Regions from separate parts of the Variovorax sp. dw_954 genome, predicted to be linked through region 2. Evidence: riboswitches for the same ligand, from Rfam matches in the RefSeq annotation. Region 2 holds a riboswitch; the other holds the start of a gene.
The links. A riboswitch is a leader RNA that binds a small molecule or an ion and turns the genes downstream of it on or off. The one in region 2 is predicted to bind glycine.
Positions count from the first base shown of each region.

Region 1: it holds a riboswitch for glycine, as region 2 does, so the genes downstream of both, gcvT (glycine cleavage system aminomethyltransferase GcvT) here and HB681_RS00965 (D-amino acid dehydrogenase) in region 2, are expected to answer to the same signal.

Region 1 covers NZ_JAAVVD010000002.1:326,834-334,471, reverse strand. The annotation lists gene HB681_RS04685 (acyl-CoA thioesterase) at 1-18, opposite strand, end outside; gene HB681_RS04680 (DMT family transporter) at 15-893, opposite strand; gene HB681_RS04675 (SDR family oxidoreductase) at 914-1,696, opposite strand; gene HB681_RS04670 (electron transfer flavoprotein-ubiquinone oxidoreductase) at 1,835-3,535, shown strand; gene denD (D-erythronate dehydrogenase) at 3,679-4,689, shown strand; glycine riboswitch at 4,698-4,798, shown strand; glycine riboswitch at 4,811-4,913, shown strand; gene gcvT (glycine cleavage system aminomethyltransferase GcvT) at 4,961-6,130, shown strand; gene gcvH (glycine cleavage system protein GcvH) at 6,173-6,547, shown strand; gene gcvP (aminomethyl-transferring glycine dehydrogenase) at 6,751-7,638, shown strand, end outside.
Region 2 covers NZ_JAAVVD010000001.1:204,012-211,649, forward strand. The annotation lists gene HB681_RS00945 (FadR/GntR family transcriptional regulator) at 1-215, opposite strand, end outside; gene HB681_RS00950 (SDR family oxidoreductase) at 391-1,125, shown strand; gene HB681_RS00955 (SDR family NAD(P)-dependent oxidoreductase) at 1,122-1,877, shown strand; gene HB681_RS00960 (fumarylacetoacetate hydrolase family protein) at 1,935-2,786, shown strand; gene HB681_RS00965 (D-amino acid dehydrogenase) at 2,949-4,220, opposite strand; glycine riboswitch at 4,248-4,356, opposite strand; glycine riboswitch at 4,369-4,463, opposite strand; gene HB681_RS00970 (TetR/AcrR family transcriptional regulator) at 4,753-5,430, shown strand; gene HB681_RS00975 (acyl-CoA dehydrogenase C-terminal domain-containing protein) at 5,471-7,267, shown strand; gene HB681_RS00980 (DUF2147 domain-containing protein) at 7,300-7,638, shown strand, end outside.

The DNA.
Region 1 (7,638 bases), on a different contig from region 2:
GGGAATTTCGATCTTCATCGGTGTGCCTTGATGGACGCGAGGATGCCAAGGACGAACAATACCGCCGCCGCCCATTCGGCCACGTGCGGCCAGCGGCCGTCCCAGGCAAAGGAGTAGAGCAACGCGAACAGCGTTTCGCTCACGATCAGCTGGCCGCAGAGGCTGGCCGACAGGCGCTGGCTGGCCACGTTCCACAGCACCGTGGCCAGCCACGAGGAGCCCACGCCACCGGCCAGCGCGATGAGCCAGAACATCAGCACGTTGGGCTGCGCGCTGAACGCCGCCACGCCGGAACCGGCCACCCACCAGAGCAGCAGCGAGCCGAGCCCCGTGGCGATGCCGAGCCAGTTGGCCCAGTCGGCCGCCGCCACGTCGGAGTGCCTCCCCAGCCATGCGGCATTGAGCAAGCCGAAGGCCGTCCAGCTTGCCATGGCCAGCACCGCAAGCAGCAGGCCCGCGCCGAAGGACGGCGCACCCGCGCCGGATTCCGGCCAGGCAGTCGCCACCATCAGCGCGATGCCGGCCGCGGTCAGCGCCAGGCCGGGCAACAACGTCCGCAGGCGCAGGCCAGGGGGGCGCCCGAGCAGCATCATCCAGACCGGGATGGTGCCGATGACCAGGCTCGGCACCGCCGTGCCGGCCTGCTGGATGGCAAAGGCCAGCAACACGTAGTAGCCCGTGAAGCCCAGTACGCTGAGGGCCAGCGCCGCCCAGCCCTGGCGCATCGTGGGCCAGCGCTGCGCAGGCGGTCGTGTGAACACCATCAGCACCGAAGCCGCGCCAAACACCACGAAGCGCGCCGCCGCGATGTCGACCATGCCGAAGTTGCCGACCATGCGCGGCGCCACGAACACCAGGCCCCACAGCGCACCTGCCGCCAGGCCAGCGGCGATGCCGGGGAACGCGGGCGATTTCAGAGTGCGAACCCGTCGTCGGCCGCGATGACGGCGCCGTTCACGAAATGGCTCTGCGCGCTCGACAGCAGAACCACCAGCCCATCCAGGTCCTCGGGCTTGCCCACGCGCTTGCGCGGCAGCATGCCGACCAGCTTCTGGCCGCCGTCGGTGTCCCAGTGGTGCTGGTTGATCTCGGTCTCGATGTAGCCGGGGCATAGCGCGTTCACGTTGATGCCGAAGCGGCCCCACTCCAGCGCCATGGCCTTCGTCATCTGGACCACCGCCGCCTTGCTCATGCAGTACACGCCGATCTGCGGCAGCACCTTCAGCCCCGCCATCGATGCGATGTTGATGATGCGGCCACCCGTGTAGGTGCCCGGCGCGGCGCCGCGGGCGCGCTGGATCATGCGGCGCGCCACCTCCTGTGCCACGAAGAACGAGCCCTTGGCATTGGTGTCGAAGATGAAGTCGTAGTCGTCCTCGTCCACGTCGAGCAGGCGCTGCGTGGTGCTGACGCCCGAGTTGTTGACGAGGATGTCGATGGAACCGACCTCGGTCTCGGCGCGCGCCACGGCCGCCTTGATGCTCTGGCGATCGGTCACGTCCAGCTCCACCACATGCGCATCGCCACCCTCGCCTTCGATGCGGGCACGCAGCTCCTTGAGCTTGTCGATCCGGCGGCTGGCCAGCACCACGGCGGCGCCGGCGCGGGAGAGCGTTCGGGCGAATTGCGCGCCGAGCCCGCTCGACGCCCCCGTGACAAAGGCCACCCGGCCCGCGAGATCGATGCTGTATGTCATGGCGGGAGTCCCTCGTGCGTTGCGCGGGGCGACGCCACAGGCGGCATCGCCGAATGACAGGGGATGAGACCACGCGCCGCATAAAATGCCGTGCATCCCCGCTCCCCTGCAACCAAAAAACATTATCGGCCAGACCCCATGACCCACGACGAAATCCTCGCCCAGTTCGGCCCCCGCGAAGCCATGGAGTACGACGTCGTCGTAGTCGGTGGCGGCCCCGCGGGCCTGTCCACCGCGATCCGCCTGAAGCAGCTGGCGGCCAAGAACAACACCGAAGTCTCCGTCGTCGTGCTGGAAAAGGGCTCCGAGCCCGGCGCGCATATCCTCTCCGGCGCCATCATGGACCCGCGCGCGCTCAACGAGCTGCTGCCCGACTGGGCCGAACTTGGCGCCCCGTTGAACCAGCCCGTCACCGACGACGCCATGGTGTTCCTCAGCGAGAAGACCGGCTACCGCACGCCCAACTTCTTCCTGCCGGACTGCTTCCAGAACCACGGCAACTACATCATCAGCCTGGGCAACTTCACCAAGTGGCTGGCCCAGCAGGCCGAGAACCTCGGCGTCGAGATTTTCCCCGGCTTCCCCGCGGCGGAAGTGCTCTACAACGACGACGGCTCGGTGCGCGGCGTCGCTACCGGCAACATGGGCGTCGGCAAGGACGGCGAACCCACCGACAACTTCCAGCTCGGCATGGGACTGCACGGCAAGTACACGATCTTCGCGGAAGGTGCACGTGGCCACCTCGGCCGCCAGCTCATCAGCAAGTTCAAGCTCGACGCCGGCAAGGACCCGCAGGCCTATGGCCTCGGCGTGAAGGAAGTCTGGGAGATCGACCCCAAGCGGCACCAGCCCGGCTTCGTGCTGCACACGGCCGGCTGGCCGATGAAGAGCGACACCTACGGCGGCGCCTTCCTCTATCACATGGAGGACAACAAGGTCACGCTGGGCTTCATCACCGGGCTCGACTACAGCAACCCCTACCTCAGCCCCTTCGAGGAGATGCAGCGCTGGAAGACGCACCCGAACATCCGCTGGTACCTCGAAGGCGACGAGGCCCACGGCATCAAGCCGGCCAAGCGCATCGGCTACGGCGCACGCGCCATCACGGCCGGCGGCCTGATGTCGCTGCCGAAGACGGTGTTCCCGGGCGGCGCCCTGGTGGGTTGCGAGGCCGGCTACCTCAACGTGAGCCGCATCAAGGGCAGCCACGCGGCCATCAAGACCGGCATGCTGGCCGCCGAAGCGGCCTACGCCGCGCTGCAAGCGGGCCGCCAGCACGACGAACTCACGGCCTACCCTGCCGCGTTCGAGAAGAGTTGGCTCTACAAGGAGCTGTACAAGGCGCGCAACTTCAAGAGCTGGTTCAAGAAGGGCCTGGGTGTCGCAACGCTGATGAACGGCGTCGAGCAGTTCCTCCTGAAGGGCCACGTGCCATGGACCCTGCACCGCGACAAGCCCGATCACCTCGCGCTCAAGCCGGCTGCCGAGTGCGAGCCCATCGTCTACCCGAAGCCCGACGGCAAGCTCACCTTCGACCGCCTCTCCAGCGTGTTCATCAGCAACACCAACCACGAGGAGCACCAGCCGGCCCACCTGACGCTGAAGGACGCGTCAGTGCCGGTCAACGTCAATCTGGCCAAGTTCGCCGGCCCCGAGTCGCGCTACTGCCCCGCCGGCGTCTACGAGTTCGTGCCCGACGGTGACGCCGGCAAGCAGCGCCTGCAGATCAATGCGCAGAACTGCGTGCACTGCAAGACCTGCGACATCAAGGATCCGACCCAGAACATCGTCTGGGTCACGCCGGAAGGCGGCGGCGGACCCAACTACGTCGGCATGTAGTAGCTACCCCTCGCTCTCCCGCCAGAACGCGCCCGCACGGCGCGTTTTTTGTTTACATTTTGTATCGGCGTGTTTCCTGCTTCACAGAAGGGAGGCGATGCGCTATGACATCGTTTTAAGCTGGCAGGACAGGAGAACTACCGATGCAAATCGTGATCACCGGCGGCGCGGGCTTCCTCGGGGCGCGACTGGCGCGCAAGCTGCTGGCCAGGGGCTCCCTTGGCGTCGGCGGCGGCAAGGAGCATCGCCTCGGCACGCTCACGCTGGTCGACCGGGTGCAGCCACCGGACGACCTGGCGAGCCATCCCCGGGTGAACGTGATCGTCGGCGACCTGTGCGAGCTGCTGGCCCCGGACAGTCCGCAGCGCGCCCTTCCGCCGGAGACGGCGGTGGTGTTCCACCTGGCCGCCGCCGTGAGCGGCGAGTCCGAGGCCGACTTCGAACTCGGCATGCGCAGCAATTTCCTGGCGACCTATGCCCTGCTGGAGGCCTGCCGGGCCCAGCACACGCGGCCGCTGCTCGTGTACGCGAGTTCCCTGGCCGTGTACGGCGCGCCCCTGCCCCATGTGATCGAGGACGACACGCTGCCCACGCCGCAGACCAGCTACGGCACGCAGAAGTTCATCGGCGAGCAGCTCGTGGCCGACTACGGGCGCAAGGGCTACGTCCACGCGCGCAGCGTGCGCCTCATGACCGTGGCGGTGCGGCCGGGCGAGCCCAACGGCGCCGCGTCGGGCTTCCTCAGCGGCATGTTCCGCGAGCCGCTGGCCGGGCTGCCCTCGCGCTGCCCCGTGCCGCCGGAAACGATGGTGGCGCTCTCGTCGCCCGCACGCACCATCGAGGGGCTGATCTGCGCCGCGACCGCACCACACGCCAAATGGGGGCCACGCACCGCCGTCAACCTCCCATCCTTGTGCGTCAGCGTCGACGAGATGGTCCAGGCGCTGCACCGCATCGGCGGCGCCGCCGCCACCGACCTGCTGGACATGCGGCTCGACCGCACCATCACCGAGATCATCAGCGGCTGGCCGGGCCGCTTCGAATGGGTGCGCGCGCGCGACCTGGGCCTGTATGCCGACGAGAGCATCGACGCCATCCTGCGCGACTACGTCCGTGAAAATCCCGACGCGGTGATCCTGCCCGTGGCGGCCTGACAGTAGAATTCCGCCGGTCAGGAGAGCGCCCCGGCAACGGGACCGCCGAAGGCGCAGGCCCCCTAAAGAATGGGTCCGAACGCTCAGGCAAAAGGACTGACAAGGCGCCCGCTCCAACGGGCGTTTTCTTGCTGGAGAGAGACCGCGCAACCAGGCGGTCCACCGAAGGAGCAAACCCCGATCGTGGGGCGAATCTCTCAGGTAAAGCGGACAGCAGGAGTGCCCGTGGCATTTGCCATGGAACTCGACTGCCCCACCGGAACCAAGCCTCATGGCCACTCCATCCGACACCTCCGCTGAACTTCTCAAGACACCGCTGAACGACCTCCACGTCGAGCTTGGCGGGCGCATGGTGCCCTTCGCGGGCTACTCGATGCCGGTTCAATACCCGGCCGGCCTCATGGCCGAACACAAGCACACGCGCGAAGCCGCCGGCCTCTTCGACATCTCGCACATGGGGCAATTGCGGCTCGTCGGCCCGGACGCGGCGGCCGCCTTCGAGACGCTGATGCCGGTCGACGTGATCGGCCTGGCGCCGGGTAAGCAGCGCTACGGCCTGCTGCTCGACGACAACGGCGGAATCCTCGACGACCTGATGTTCTTCAACGAAGGCATGGACTCGCTCTTCGTGATCGTGAACGGGGCCTGCAAGGCAGCCGACATCGCGCACATCACGGCAAGGATCGGCGGGCGCTGCTCGGTGCAGCCGCTGCCCGACCACGCGCTGCTCGCGCTGCAAGGCCCGCAGGCCGCCGCCACGCTGGCGCGGCTGTCGCCGGGTGTCGAGCGCTACGTCTTCATGACCGGCGGCGCCGTGCAGATCGGCTCGATCCCGGCTTTCGTGACGCGCAGCGGCTACACCGGGGAAGACGGCTTCGAGATCTCGGTGGCCGCAAGCGACGCCGACGCACTCGCCCGCCTGTTGCTGGCGCAACCCGAGGTCAAGCCCATCGGCCTCGGCGCCCGCAATTCGCTGCGCCTCGAAGCCGGCCTGTGCCTCTACGGGAATGACATCGACACCACCACCACGCCGGTCGAGGCCTCGCTCAACTGGGCGATGCAGAAGGTGCGCCGCGCCGGGGGCACGCGCGAAGGCGGCTTTCCGGGAGCAGAGAAGATCCTCGCGCAGTTGGCCGTGGCCAGCGACCTGGCCGGCCACGTCGACCAGAAGACGCTCACGCGCAAGCGCGTCGGCCTGGTGGCGCTGGAGCGCGTACCGGTGCGCGACGGCACCGAGCTGCAATCCTTCGAAGGCCATCTCATCGGCAAGGTGACCAGCGGCCTGCTCGGCCCGACGGCCGACCGTCCGATCGCCATGGCCTACGTGGCCACGGCCTTTTCCGAGCCCGGCACCCGCATCCAGGCCATCGTGCGCGGCAAGCCCGTGCCGATGGAAGTGACCACCATGCCCTTCGTGCCGACGCGCTATTTCCGCGGCTGATTTCCCCAAGGTTCGCCAGATTTTTTTGCAGGAGCTTTCTTCATGACCGTCAAGTACACCCAGGACCATGAGTGGGTCCAATCCACCGGCGGCGATGCCGTCACCGTCGGCATCACCGTGCACGCGCAGGACGCGCTCGGCGACGTGGTGTTCGTCGACCTGCCCGAAGTTGGCAAGACCTTTGCGCAAGGCGAAGTGGCCGGCGTGGTCGAGTCGGTCAAGGCCGCTGCCGACGTGTTCATGCCCGTGTCGGGCGAGATCACCGAAGTCAACGAAGCCCTGCGCGCCGACCCGTCGCTCGCCAACACCGATCCGCTCGCGGCCGGCTGGTTCTTCAAGGTCAAGCTGAGCGATTCCTTGCAGCTGGATGCGCTTATGGATTCGACCGCCTACGACAAGTTTGCGGCGGAGGCTTGATCTACCGCCGCTGAATGCGGACGGCCGGACGCGAAAGACCCAACGCGGACAGCCGAACGCAGAAGTCGCAAAGGTTTCGCAAAGGTCGCAAAAGAAGACAGAGATTTTCCTGGAAGTCCTCTTGCGACTTCTGCGAAACCTTCGCGACCTCTGCGTTCGGTTCCCGTTCCCGCATTCCCCCGCCCCCTGACAAGAACACGCCAATGCCCAACGCCCTGCCCTCCCTGCGCCAACTCGAGAACGCCGAAGAGTTCGTCGCGCGCCACATCGGCATCGAAGCCGCCGACGAGGCGCGCATGCTGCCCGTCATCGGCCATGCCACGCGCGAGGAATTGATCGACGGCATCGTGCCGCCGGCCATCCGCCGCTCGGCGCCGATGGACCTGCCGCCCGCCATCACCGAGGCCGCCGCGCTGGCCGAACTCAAGGCCATGGCGTCGAAGAACAAGGTCGCACGCAACTTCATCGGGCAGGGCTACTACGGCACGCACACGCCGGGCGTGATCCTGCGCAACATCCTCGAGAACCCGGCCTGGTACACCGCCTATACGCCCTACCAGGCCGAAATCTCGCAGGGTCGCATGGAAGCGCTGCTGAACTTCCAGACCATGGTCTGCGACCTCACCGGCATGGCCATCGCCAATGCGTCGATGCTCGACGAAGCCACCGCCGCGGCCGAGGCCATGACGCTGGCCAAGCGCAGCGTCAGGAGCAAGAGCAACGTGTTCCTGGTGGCGGGTGACTGCCATCCGCAGACCATCGAGGTCATCAGGACGCGCGCCGCGCCGCTGGGCATCGAGATCAAGATCAGCACCGCGACCGAAACCCTGCCGCACCTGATGGCGAGCGGCGACTTCTTCGGTGTGCTGGCGCAATATCCCGGCACCACCGGCCAGGTGCATGACCTGCGCCCGCTGGCCGGCCACGCGCATGCCAACAATGCCGCGCTGTGCGTCGCGGCCGACCTGCTCGCGCTCACGCTGCTCGCGCCCCCCGGCGAATGGGATGCCGACATCGTCTGCGGCACCACGCAGCGCTTCGGCATGCCGATGTGCAACGGCGGCCCGCACGCGGCCTACCTGGCCTGCCGC
Region 2 (7,638 bases):
ACGCCGGAGCCGGTGCGCACCTCGACCCAGCCCTCGACTTCCAGCGCGATCAGCGCCTCGCGCACCGAGGGGCGGCTCACGCCCAGCTGTCGCGCCAGGTCGCGCTCCGCAGGCAGCCGCGCACCCGTCGCGAACTCGCCCTTCGCGATCAGCGCGCGCAGCTGGTCGGCGATCTGGCGGTACAGGCGCTTGGGTTCGATGGATTGCAGCGGCACGGGGATGCGCGTAAGGTCGCGGGGCGTTTCAGGCGGGATCTTAAGGGTTGTCCTGAATTGGACAAGTGGTAAGGCCAATTCAGAATACGATCCCCGCCGCGCCGCAGCCATCGGGCGAAACCCTCGGCGGCACCCTCTCGGCACATCGCCACCTCATTCCACTCCAGGAGACAGCATGCGACTCAAAGGCAAGACGGCCCTCATCACGGCGGCCGGGCAGGGCATTGGCCGGGCCACCGCGTTGGCCATGGCGGCCGAAGGCGCGCAGGTGTGGGCGACCGACGTCAACCCGAAGCTGCTGGACGCCTATGCGGGCACGGCCAACGTGCAGACCGCGGTACTGGACGTGCTCGACAAGGGCGCCATCCAGGCGCTGGTCGCGCGCATGCCTGCCATCGACGTGCTGTTCAACTGCGCCGGCGTGGTGCACAACGGCCCGATCCTCGAGGCCACCGACGCCGACCTGGAGTTCGCCTTCAACCTCAATGTGCGCGCCCAGTTCTGGACCATCCAGGCCGTGCTGCCGCGCATGCTCGCCGCAGGCGCGGGCAGCATCATCAACATGGCCAGCGTCTGCTCCAGCATCAAGGGCCTGCCGAACCGCAACGTCTACGGCACCACCAAGGCGGCCGTGCTGGGCCTGACCAAGAGCGTCGCCGCCGACTACGTCGCGCAGGGCATCCGCTGCAACGCGGTGTGCCCGGGCACGGTCGACACGCCCTCGCTGGGCGAGCGCATCAATGCCAACGAAGACCCGGTGGCTGCACGCAAGGCCTTCATTGCACGGCAACCGATGGGCCGCCTGGCGCAGGCGGAGGAGATCGCACCGGTGGTGGTGTTCCTCGCGAGCGACGAGGCCGTCTTCGCGACCGGCCAGGCCTTCTCGGTCGACGGCGGCATCACGATATGAACCGCCTCGATTTCGACGGCCGCCACGCGGTCATCACCGGCGGCGCGACCGGTCTCGGCTTTGCGATTGCGCAGCGCCTTCTCGATTCGGGCGGCAGCGTCACGCTGTGGGACCGCGACCCGGCTGCAGCGGATGCGGCGGCGAGACGACTCGGCGCAAATGCCAAGGCCGTCGCGGTCGACGTCTCCGATGCGGCCGGCGTGGCCAAGGCCGTGCAGGCCACGCTCGCGCTGCGCGATGCGGGCGGCGTGGTCGATGCGCTGGTCAACTCTGCCGGCATCACCGGGCCCAACACCAGCGTGGACAGCTACCCCGTCGACGCCTGGCGCCAGGTCATCGACGTAAATCTGACCGGCACCTTCCTCTGCTGCCGCGAATGGGTGCCGCACCTGCGCGAACGGGCCTGGTCGCGCATCGTCAACATCGCGTCGGTGGCCGGCAAGGAGGGCAATCCGAATGCCAGCGCCTACAGCGCCAGCAAGGCCGGCGTCATCGCGCTGACCAAGTCGCTCGGCAAGGAACTGTCCGGCACCGGCGTGCGCGTGAACTGCGTGACGCCGGCGGCGGTGAAGACCGCGATCTTCGACCAGATGTCGAAGGAGCACATCGCCTTCATGCTCTCGAAGATCCCGATGGGCCGCTTCGGCACGCCGGAGGAAATCGCATCGATGGTCGCCTGGCTCTGCACCGAGGACTGCGCGTTCTCCACCGGCGCGACCTTCGACCTGTCAGGCGGCCGGGCCACCTATTGATTCGCGGCGCGAGCGCGCTGACTACACTTCCCATCCCTCTCTGAAAGGACTATCGACATGAAACTCGTGCGCTACGGCAATCCGGGCAAGGAAAAGCCAGGCCTGATCGACGACAACGGCCAACTGCGCGACCTCAGCGCCGTGGTGCCGGACCTGGGCGGCGCCCAGCTCGGCGACGCTACGCTGGCCAAGATCCGCAAGATCAAGACCGACAAGCTGCCGCTGGTCCGTGGCAAGCCGCGCCTGGGTTGCCCGGTGGCGAACACCAGCAAGTTCATCGCCATCGGCCTGAACTACGCCGACCATGCGGCCGAGTCCGGCATGCCGATTCCCAAGGAGCCCGTGGTGTTCACCAAGGCCGTGAGCTGCATCCAGGGTCCGAACGATCCGGTGATGTTGCCCAAGGGCTCGGTCAAGGGCGACTGGGAAGTCGAACTGGGCGTGGTCATCGGCAAGCGCGCGCGCTGGGTGTCGCAAAAGGAGGCACTCGATTTCGTCGCCGGCTATGTCCTCATCAACGACGTGAGCGAGCGCGAATGGCAGCTCGAGCGCGGGCTGACCTGGGACAAGGGCAAGGGCTTCGACACCTTCGGCCCGATCGGCCCATGGCTCGTCACGCGCGACGAGGTGCCCAACCCGCAGAAGCTCGGCATGTGGCTCGACGTCAACGGCAAGCGCATGCAGACCGGCAACACCAAGACCATGATCTTCAATGTCGCCAAGCTGGTGAGCTACGTGAGCCAGCTCAACACGCTGGAGCCCGGCGACATCATCACCACCGGCACGCCGCCGGGCGTCGGCATGGGCATGAAGCCCTCGGCCGTGTTCCTGAAGAAGGGCGACGTGATGACGCTCGGGATCGATGGCTTGGGCGAGCAGCGGCAGGAAGTTGTGCCGTTCAAGCTCTGAGTCGCTGACCTGCGGAAGCGGGTTCTGAATACGGGAACCGGACGCAGAGGACGCGAAGGTTCCGCGAAGGACGCAAAAGGAATACGGAAATTTTCTGAATCCTTTGCGTCCTTTTGCGTTTCTTCGCGACCTTCGCGTGCGTTCAAGTCCGCATTCGGCGGCTCATTTCTGGAATGCGAAGTCGACTTCCGGCGCCAATCCACTCACGATGTGCGCGATCGACTTGCCGGACCCGCAGGCATGCGTCCAACCCAGCGTGCCATGCCCCGTGTTGAGGAAGAAGTTGGGCAGCTTCGTCTTGCCGATCATCGGCACGTTGCTCGGCGTCGCCGGGCGCAGGCCGGTCCAGAACTGGGCCTTGGACGTGTCGCCCGCACCTGGAAACAGTTGCTCTACGCGCCGCACGATCGCCTCGCAGCGAACGCGGTTGAGGTCGCGGTCGTAGCCGTTGAGTTCGGCCGTTCCGGCGATGCGCATGCGGTCGCCGCGGCCATCCTCCGATGTGTAGCGCGAGAACACCAGCTTGAACTCGTCGTCCGTCAGGGAGACCTGGTAGGCCTTGGACGCATCCTTCACCGGCAGCGTCACCGAATAGCCCTTGGCCGGGTAGATCGGCAACTCGATGCCCAGCGGCTTGGCATAGATCGGGCTCAGCGAACCCATCGCCATCACATAGGCATCGGCCTGCAGGCGCTGGAAGCGGCCTTCGATGTCGGTGGCTTCGACGTGCTCGACCTTGCCGCCTGCCTCGCGGATCGCCGTCACGGTGTGGCTCATGAGGAACTTGACGCCAGCCGCTTCGCAGAGCTTGACCAGTTCGCGTGCGAATCGGTTTGCATCGCCCGACTCGTCTTCGGCGGTGTAGGTCGCGCCGGCCAGTTGCGGACGGATGTGGGCCAGCGCGGGTTCGAGCTTCACCGCCTCGTCGGCGGAAATGACGAGGCGCTCGCAGCCCAGCGCGCGCATCTGCTCGGCCGGCTTCAGTGCACCGTCGAACTCCTTCTGCGTCGTGTAGAAGTGCAGGATGCCCTGCGTGCGCTGGTCGTAGCCGAGGCCGGTTTCGCTGCGCAGCGCCTGCAGCATGCTGCGGCTGTAGGTGCCCAGTCGCACGATCTGCTCGATGTTGTGTTTCGTCCGCGCCGGTGTGCATTCGCGCAGGAACTGCAGGCCCCACATCCACTGGCGCATGTCGGCGCGGATGCGGAACAGGAGCGGCGCGTCTTCCTTGCCCAGCCATTGCAGCACCTTGATCGGGGCGCTTGGATTGGCCCAGGGTTCGGCATGGCTGACGGAGATCTGCCCGCCGTTGGCAAAGCTGGTTTCGGCGGCCGGCGTGGCCTGCCGGTCGACCACGGTGACTTCATGGCCGAGTTTCTGAAGGTAATAGGCCGAGGTGACGCCGAGCAAGCCGGCGCCCAACACGATCACGCGCATGGGAGGTCCTTTGAATGGATTTCAAAAGCCGCTCCCCCTGTCCTTGTTACCTGAGAGTTTCGACCTCCGCGCCCGCGGGGGTGTTGCTCCTTCGGTGCATCGGGCATGTGCCCGATGGCTCTCCAGACGGCGATATCGATGGGTGCAGTACACGACCCCGTGAAAGGTCGACCTGAGCGTTCATGGGAGTTTGCGCCTTCGGTGGAGCGGTCGCATGACCGCTCGCTCTCCTGCGGGCTGGATTCTAGGTTTGGCGCTTCGAATCGCCAACAGGGTGGCAAAGAATGACCCGACATATCGACCTGGATGTGGCCCTGCGACATCACGCGCGCGCACTTGGCATCCCCGCCCCGGAGGAGTGCAGCGTGTAGCCATCGGGCGTGGCATGCACCGCCTTTTCCGTGCCGATCACGCCGCCCTGAAAAGACGTCACTCACGTAATAGTCCACCAGAAGTCGGGGGCTTTGCACTTCTGCGTGACGCGGTTTCACTGCAAAATAGCACGACCGTTCGTTTTATTGAATAAGCACTCATGTCCGTCACCGCCGCGTCCGCAAAAGCCTCGCGTACCGCCCAGAAGGGCCAGCAGACCAAGGCCGCCATCGTCGATGCGGCGCTCAATCTTGCCGCACAGATCGGGCTCGAGGGCCTGTCGATAGGGGCCGTGGCCGAACTCACGCAGATGAGCAAGTCGGGTGTGTTCGCGCACTTCGGCTCGCGCGAGGAACTGCAGATCTCCGTGGTCCGCGAATACCACGCCCGCTTCGAGCAGGAAGTGTTCTACGCCGCCATGTCGGCGCCGCGCGGACTGCCGCGCCTGTGCGCCTTGTTCGACAACTGGATGAAGCGCACCTCGGTCGAGATCGACTCTGGCTGCATCTACATCAGCGGCGCCACCGAATTCGACGACCGCCCGGGGCCGGTGCGCGACGCGCTGGTCGAGTCGGTCAACATCTGGCAGGGCGCCATGTTCCGCGCGGTGCAGCAGGCCACGGCCGAAGGCCACTTCCGCGACGACGCCGACGAGCGCCAGATCGCCTTCGAGATCCACGGACTCATCCTTGCGTCTCACTACGAAGCGCGCTTCCTGCACGTGCCCGGTTCGATCGAGCGCGCCAGGCGAGGCTTCGGAAACATCATCCAGCGCTCGGCTACGCCGTCAGCCCCGCGCCCCGCGTCCATGCAGTCCTCGCCATCGCGCGAAGGCTGATTCACTTTTTACCCAAGAAACTGCTCAGGAGCTTTCGTCCATGCCTTCCTACACCCCGCCGCTGCGTGACATGCAATTCGTGCTGCATGAAGTCTTCCATGTCGCCGATGAATTCAAGGCCATGCCCAAGCATGCGGAAACCGACGTCGACACCATCAACGCCGTCATCGAAGAAGCAGGCAAGTTCGCTGCCGAAGTGACCTTCCCGCTGAACATCTCCGGCGACGCGGAAGGCTGCACGCTCGACAAGGCCACGCACGAAGTCACCGCGCCTAAGGGCTTCAAGGAAGCCTACGCACAGTTCGTCGAAGGCGGCTGGCCGGCGCTCTCGTGCAGCACCGAGTTCGGCGGCCAGGGCCTGCCGTACGTGCTGAACCAGTGCCTCTACGAAATGCTCAACAGCGCGAACCAGGCCTGGACCATGTACCCCGGCCTCTCCCACGGCGCCTACGAAGCCCTGCAGGCGCACGGCACCGACGCGCAGAAGAAGACCTACCTGCCCAAGCTCACCACCGGCGAATGGACCGGCACCATGTGCCTGACCGAGCCGCATTGCGGCACCGACCTCGGCATGCTGCGCACCAAGGCCGAGCCGCAGGCCGACGGCAGCTACAAGATCACCGGCAACAAGATCTTCATCTCGGCCGGCGAACACGACATGGCCGAGAACATCATCCACCTGGTGCTCGCTCGCCTGCCGGACGCGCCCAAGGGCAGCAAGGGCATCAGCCTGTTCGCGGTGCCGAAGTTCCACGTCAAGGCGGACGGTTCGCTGGGTGACCGCAACCCGATCTTCTGCGCCGGCCTCGAGCACAAGATGGGCATCCACGGCAACGCCACCGCGCAGATCGCCATCGACGGCGCTACCGGCACCATGGTCGGCGAGCCCAACAAGGGCCTGGCCGCGATGTTCGTGATGATGAACGCCGCACGCCTGGGCGTGGGCAACCAGTCGCTGGGCCTGACCGAAGTGGCCTACCAGAACGCGCTGGCCTATGCCAAGGACCGCATCCAGATGCGTTCGCTGACGGGCGTGAAGGCCAAGGACAAGGATGCCGATCCGATCATCGTGCACCCCGACGTGCGCAAGATGCTGCTGACCGCCAAGGCCTACGCCGAAGGCGGCCGCGCGCTGCAGGTCTTCTGCACGCTGCTGCTCGACAAGGAACACCACCACCCCGACGAAAAGGTGCGCAAGGACTCCGGCGAACTGGTCGCGCTGCTGACCCCGATCGTCAAGGCCTTCATCACCGACAACGGCCACATCGCGACCAACGCCTGCATGCAGGTCTACGGCGGCCATGGCTTCATCACGGAATGGGGCATGGAGCAGTTCGTGCGCGACAACCGCATCAACATGATCTACGAAGGCACGAACACCGTGCAGTCGCTGGACCTGCTGGGCCGCAAGGTGCTGGGCAACAACGGCGCCACGCTGAAGAAGTTCGGCAAACTGGTCGGCGCGCTGGTGGCCGAGGAAGGAGTCAACGAGAAGATGAGCGAGTTCATCACGCCCATCGCCGTGCTGGGCGACCAGCTGACCAAGTTCACGACCGAAGTCGGCTTCAAGGGCTTCCAGAACCCCGATGAAGTGGGCGCTGCCGCGGTGGACTACCTGCGCGTCGCGGGCCACTTCGTGTTTGGCTACCTGTTCGCCCGCATGGCGCAAGTGGCGCTGCGCGAAATCGCGGCGGGCAACACCGACCCGTTCTACGTCGGCAAGCTGCAGACCGCGCGCTTCTACTTCGCCAAGCTGTTCACCGAGACCGCGACGCTGATGCGCAACGCGCGCACGGGCAGCAAGGTGCTGATGGACACCGACGCGGCGCTGGCCTGATCTTCATTTCGACAAACAAAGGGGACACGACCATGAAGCTTGCACTGACGGCCATTCTTTTCGCGATGACCTCGGCCTGCGCCTTTGCGCAGATGACGCCGGTGGGCGCCTGGCACACCATCGACGACAAGACCAACGAGGTCAAGTCGCAGATCCGCATCAGCGAGTCCGGTGGCGTGGTGAGCGGCCGCATCGAGAAGCTGCTGCGCAAGGAGGCCAAGCAGGACGCGGTGTGCGACGAGTGCAGCGACGACCGCAAGGGCAAGCCGATGGTCGGCCTCGAGATCATCCGCGGTGCGAAGAAAGTTGAGGGCAAGGACGTCTGGGAAGACGGCAAGATCCTCGACCCCGAGAACGGCAAGACCTACACG